2 regions of the Variovorax sp. CCNWLW235 genome follow, and region 2 is predicted to be linked to the other one. Evidence: riboswitches for the same ligand, from Rfam matches in the RefSeq annotation. Region 2 holds a riboswitch; the other holds the start of a gene.
What was found. A riboswitch is a leader RNA that binds a small molecule or an ion and turns the genes downstream of it on or off. The one in region 2 is predicted to bind S-adenosylhomocysteine.
Positions count from the first base shown of each region.

Region 1: it holds a riboswitch for S-adenosylhomocysteine, as region 2 does, so the genes downstream of both, metH (methionine synthase) here and ahcY (adenosylhomocysteinase) in region 2, are expected to answer to the same signal.

Region 1 is NZ_JBBCBW010000010.1:12,590-15,793, forward strand. Features, by position in the region: gene V9L21_RS13440 (SH3 domain-containing protein) at 1-3, shown strand, start outside; gene V9L21_RS13445 (LysR family transcriptional regulator) at 8-925, opposite strand; gene V9L21_RS13450 (PACE efflux transporter) at 1,031-1,486, shown strand; S-adenosyl-L-homocysteine riboswitch at 1,535-1,640, shown strand; gene metH (methionine synthase) at 1,701-3,204, shown strand, end outside.
Region 2 is NZ_JBBCBW010000011.1:62,351-65,554, reverse strand. Features, by position in the region: gene ahcY (adenosylhomocysteinase) at 1-1,317, opposite strand, end outside; S-adenosyl-L-homocysteine riboswitch at 1,384-1,452, opposite strand; gene V9L21_RS14400 (hypothetical protein) at 1,613-3,204, shown strand, end outside.

The DNA of each region.
Region 1 (3,204 bases), on a different contig from region 2:
TAGCTAGCTAGCCCGCGGACGGAATCCCCGCCGCGGCCTGCCGGTCGCGCGCAATCAGCGCCACGAAGCGCTGCGCGCCCAGCCCCAGCGGCCGCTCGCGCGACCACACCACGTCGACCCACAGGTCGAGCCCGTTGCTCAGGTTTTCAAAAGGAATCTCGACCAGCGCACCGGCGGCCACGTGGGGCTTGGCAAAGTTGCGCGGCAGCCAGCCCCAGCCCAGCCCCGCGGTGATCAGGCTGAGAGCGGCCAGCGCGTTGTCGGTGCGCCAGACATGGCGCGCGAACACGAAGCGTGGGTCGCTGGTCGCCAGGTCGCGCCCGGCCACCACGATCTGCCGGGTGTTGGTGAGGTGTTCTTCGCGCAGGCGCTCACCGGCCGCCGCAAGCAGCACGGGATGGTGCGGCGCCATCACGGCCACCATGGTGTCGCTGCCCACTTCCTGGAAACCCTCCCGGCCGTCGAGGCTGGGGCGCTCGAACACCAGCGCCAGCTGGGCGCGCCCGCTGTGCAGCAGCGCCAGCGCGTCGGCCTGCGGAGCAGCCAGCACCTCGACCTGCAGCAGCGGATATTCCTCGGCCAGCGCAGCCAGCGGCGCACTCCATGGCGCGGCCAGCAACTCCGGCGCAATGGCCAGCGTGAGGCGGTTTTCGAGCCCCTGCGTGAGCGCCAGGGCCTGCACCTGCAGCTGCTTCAACTGGGCCGCCAAGAGCCGCGCTTGCGGCTCCAGCGAGCGGGCCGCCGCGGTCGGCTGCGGCTCGCGGCCGCTGCGGTCGAAGAGCGGCAGCGCGAGCTCGGCCTCCAGGTTGGCAATGGCCATGCTCACGGCCGAGGGCACCTTGTGCAGCGCGCGCGCCGCCGCCGAAAAAGAGCCGTGGTCGATGACGGACAGGAAGACTTCCACGGTGTCGCTGGAAAAGGCCATTCAGCCGCTCCGATCTATCAATTAAATTGAAATAACTTAACTTTTTATATCAGCACGAGGCAAATAAAGTCCAGCCATCACCTTCATTTGCCAGAGGAAACGTTCATGCAGGGGTTTCAGCGCCGTGTTGTCTACATCACTCTCTACGAGGGAATCGCCATCGTGGCCGCCAGTGCCGGCCTGGCGTTGATGACGGATGCCGGGTTGGGCCATTCCGGCGTGCTGGCGGTGGCGGCCTCGGTCATCGCGGTGATCTGGAACCTGGTTTTCAACGCCCTGTTCGAGCGCTGGGAGTCGCGCCAGGCGGTGCGCGGGCGCAGCGTGCGCCGGCGCATTGCGCATGCCATCGGCTTCGAGGGCGGGCTGATTGCTTTCCTGGTGCCGCTCTTTGCCTGGGGCCTGGGCGTGTCGCTCTGGCAGGCGCTGGTCATGGACTTGGGGCTGGTGGTGTTCTTCCTGGTCTACACCTTCGTCTTCAATTGGGCCTTTGACCGGGTGTTCGGCTTGCCGGCCTCGGCTGCGCCCATCGGCACCGCCGCCACGGCCGGGCAGGGGGCCTGAACATCCCCCACGGCCGCGGCCCTTGCCGCAGCCGGTAAAATTGCGCTCCCTTCCAAGGAGCGTTGCAGCGGCGGCCCCAGTCAACCGGCCCGCCGTCAGGCTTGGAAGGCGCCCCGTTGGCCGGGGCGCAAGCCGCAAACGACGCTCACCTGACGTTTTTTCCTGCACAGGTGAGCCCCCCATGAGCGATGTTCCCGCGCCCTCCGTTCCCCCGATGAAGCTGTCCGGCCTCGAACCGGTGGCCATCGATTCCGGGTCGCTGTTCGTCAACATCGGCGAGCGCACCAACGTCACCGGCTCCAAGGCTTTCGCGCGGATGATCCTGAACGGCCAGTTCGAAGACGCCCTGGCCGTTGCACGCCAGCAGGTCGAGAACGGCGCCCAGGTGATCGACATCAACATGGACGAGGCCATGCTCGACAGCAAGGCCGCGATGGTCCGCTTCTTGAACCTGATTGCGAGCGAGCCCGACATTGCGCGCGTGCCGGTGATGGTCGACAGCTCCAAGTGGGAAGTGATCGAGGCCGGCCTGCGCTGCATCCAGGGCAAGGGCATCGTCAACTCCATCTCCATGAAGGAGGGGGTCGACAAGTTCAAGCAAGAGGCCAAGCTGGTGAAGCGCTACGGCGCCGCCGCGGTGGTGATGGCCTTCGACGAGAAGGGCCAGGCCGACACCTACGAGCGCAAGATCGAGATCTGCGAACGGGCCTACCGCATCCTGGTGGACGAGGTGGGCTTTCCGCCCGAGGACATCATCTTCGACCCCAACATTTTCGCGATTGCCACCGGCATCGAGGAGCACGACAACTACGCGGTCGACTTCATCAACGCGGTGCGCTGGATCAAGGCCAACCTGCCGGGTGCCAAGGTGTCGGGCGGCGTGAGCAACGTGAGCTTCAGCTTCCGCGGGAACGACCCGGTGCGCGAAGCGATTCACACGGTGTTCCTGTACCACGCCATCAAGGCGGGCATGGACATGGGCATCGTCAACGCCGGCATGGTGGGCGTGTACGACGACCTGGAGCCGACCCTGCGCGAGCGCGTGGAAGACGTGGTGCTGAACCGCCGTCCCGATGCGGGAGAGCGACTGGTCGAAGTGGCCGAGACCGCCAAGAGCGGCGCCAAGGACGACAGCAAGAAGCTCGAGTGGCGCGGCACGCCGGAGAACCCGGTGCACGTGAACCAGCGCCTGTCGCACGCCATGGTGCACGGCATCACCGACTTCATCGTCGAAGACACCGAAGAGGCCTACCAGCAGATCCTTGCCAAGGGCGGGCGCCCGCTGCACGTGATCGAAGGGCCGCTCATGGACGGCATGAACATCGTGGGCGACCTGTTCGGCCAGGGCAAGATGTTCCTGCCGCAGGTGGTGAAGTCGGCGCGCGTGATGAAGTCGGCCGTGGCCCACCTCATTCCCTACATCGAGGAAGAAAAGCGCCAGGACGAGGCCGCGGGCCGCGACGTGCGTACCAAGGGCAAGATCATCATCGCCACCGTGAAGGGCGACGTGCACGACATCGGCAAGAACATCGTCACCGTCGTGCTCCAGTGCAACAACTTCGAGGTGGTGAACATGGGCGTGATGGTCCCGTGCCACGAAATTCTGGCCAAGGCGAAGGTCGAGGGCGCGGACATCGTCGGCCTCTCGGGCCTCATCACGCCGAGCCTGGAAGAAATGCAGTACGTGGCCGGCGAGATGCAGAAGGACGACCACTTCC
Region 2 (3,204 bases):
TTCGTCCAGGTGCTTGGGCAGCACGTAGACCTTGCCGGCCTGGTACGCGTCGGGCTTGGTGAAGAGCTCGATCTGGGCGATGGTCTGGTTCGCGAACGACGACGACATCACGAAGCTCGGGTGGCCCGTGCCGCAGCCCAGGTTCACGAGGCGGCCCTTGGCCAGCAGGATGATCTTCTTGCCGTCCGGGAAGGTGATGTGGTCGACCTGCGGCTTGATCTCTTCCCACTCGTACTTCTCGATCGACGCCACGTCGATCTCGTTGTCGAAGTGGCCGATGTTGCAGACGATGGCCTGGTCCTTCATGGCAGCCATGTGTTCGTGGCGGATCACGTCCTTGTTGCCCGTGGTGGTCACGAAGATGTCGGCCTTGTCGGCGGCATATTCCATCGTAACGACCTTGTAGCCTTCCATTGCGGCCTGCAGTGCGTTGATGGGGTCGATCTCGGTCACCCACACCTGGGCGCTCAGTGCGCGCAGGGCCTGGGCCGAGCCCTTGCCCACATCGCCGTAGCCGGCCACGCAGGCAACCTTGCCGGCAATCATCACGTCGGTGGCGCGCTTGATGCCATCCACCAGCGATTCGCGGCAGCCGTACAGGTTGTCGAACTTGCTCTTGGTGACCGAGTCGTTCACGTTGATGGCGCGGAACAGCAGCGTGCCCTTGGCGCTCATCTCGTTCAGGCGGTGCACGCCGGTCGTCGTCTCTTCGGTCACGCCGATGATCTCGGCCGACTTGCGGGTGTACCAGGTCGAATCGACAGCCAGCTTGGCCTTGATGGCCGCGTAGAGGATGCGTTCTTCCTCGCTGGTCGGGTTGGCGAGCACGCCCAGGTCTTTTTCGGCGCGCTGGCCCAGGTGCATCAGCAACGTGGCGTCGCCGCCGTCGTCCAGGATCATGTTCGGGCCTTCGCCCTTCGAGCCCTTGGGGCCGAAGTCGAAGATGGCGTGGGTGTAGTCCCAGTAGTCCGTCAGCGACTCGCCCTTGATCGCGAACACCGGCGTGCCGGCGGCGGCAATGGCGGCAGCGGCGTGGTCCTGCGTCGAGAAGATGTTGCACGAAGCCCAGCGCACGGTGGCGCCGAGCGCTTGCAGCGTCTCGATCAGCACGGCGGTCTGGATCGTCATGTGCAGCGAGCCCGTGATGCGCGCGCCCTTGAGCGGCTGCGCCTTCGAGAATTCCTCGCGGATGGCCATCAGGCCGGGCATTTCGGTTTCCGCGATGCGGATTTCCTTGCGGCCCCAGGCGGCCAGCGACAGGTCGGCAATCGCCTGGTCGGCGGTGGAAACGGGGGTGGGCTTGAGAACAGCGCTCATGAGAACTCCAACAAAGCTAGTTTGAAAGGTGCCACTGCGTTCGGGGAAAAGACTCACCGCGAGAACAGCGGGTGAGCGTGGTTGCGATGTAGTCCGAGCCTCACGCCTGATGGCGCTGCAACGCTCCTCGGAACGGGGGATTGTAGACGGGGCGAAAGACGGCGCCAAACCGCGGGTTTTGGCTGGCGTTTGTCATCCTCGCAATTGACAAAACATCCCGTTACGATTCTCGCGGGTTCGGTTCAGGAGCCACTCGGTTTGCTGCCGAAGCCAACTGAAAACAAAAGGACAAAACATGAGGATGACAGGACATCTTGCAGGCTGGGGGCTGGCCTTGTTGCTGGCAGCTTGCGGAGGAGGAGGCGGTTCGGGCTCAGGCGGGAGCGGACTGTCGGCTACGGCAGGCAGTGCAAAGTCCGACACTGCGGCAACCAAGGCGGCGGCCGATGCGGACGTGCGCAACGGCATCTATCGCGTCTACGCCGCCAACGGTACGCAGCAGCAATTGGCCCTCGACTTCGACGCCGCCAGCTACACCATGACGGACCACCTTGGACAGGCGGAGTCCGGCAGCTTCTCCGAAGATTTCACCGAACCCGGTACCTACGTGTTCGCGAGCAGCCGCATCACCACTCCGGCCAACACGTCGCGCTTCCGGGTGACGATCGACACCGTCGTCGGTGCATTCCCCTTTCAGGTGGCGTATTCGAATCCGGCCTCGTATGCGGCGCAGCCCTTCGTCGCGGCCCGCGATTTCGTGAGCACCGCGGCGCAACTGGACGGCACCTACAACCGCTTCAGCATCACGCGCAGCCCCGGTGGGGTGCAGGACTCTTCGATGCTTGCCGCGCGTCTGTCGGGCAGCGGCACGGTGCTCGAAATCTGCAACGACAGCATCATCTACAAAATAGACCTTTGCCCCGCGACGTCCAAACGCACCTACACGGTTACGGCCGGTGCAGACAGCACGTGGGTTGCAACGAACGTGTCCAATGGCAGCGATGTCGCGAGCTTCCGCATGGCGCGCATCGGCGGGCAGAACGTCTACCTGGCCGCTGGCGTCAACGCCACTCCGGCTGTTCAGTTCTTGCGCGTCGGCCTGCCCGAGTCGGCGAACTGGCCCTCCACCCGGGGCCTCGGTGCATCCACCACGGGCAGCTGGGGCAGCAACCTGATCGACACCGCGAGCTCGGTTCGCACGGCCACCAGCACGGACGGCACCTATGGCAGCTTGACGATGCCGGTAGGCGGCACATTCCCGCTGCAGCCCGAAGGCATCCGGGGCGTCAACAGCAGCGGCACGAGCAAGTACTTCGCTATGCAGAACGGCCTGCTCTCGGTGATCGTCGGCTCGCGCAATCCCAATACACAAGGCTATATCCAGCTCAACCTGATCGACACAGGCGCCGCACCGGATGCGCGCAACGGCCGCTACAAGGTGTACGCCGCCAACGGTTCGCGCCAGACGCTGGCGCTCAACCTCGACAGCAAGCGTTATGAGATGACCGACGAGGCCGGCACCGTTGCATCGGGCAGCTTCGCCGAGGACGCGGCCGAAGCCGGCACCTTCGTCTTCAACAGCCCCCGCATCAACAGCCCGGTCAACACGGCGCGCTTTCGCCTGGCCACCGACACCGTGGTCGGCTCCTTCCCGTTCGCGCTCGCACAAGTCACGCCGGCGAGCTACGGCGTCAGGCCGTTCGTGGCGTCGCGCGCGCTGGTGAAGGCACAGGCCGGCCTGGACGGCGTCTACAACCGGTTCGGCATCAATCTGACTGCCACCACCCGCGATTCGTCGATCACGCAGATCCAGGTCGCCAACGGCGGTACCACGCTCTACCTGTGCAATGACAGCGGGATCTACCGCATCGACAACTGCCCCGCGGC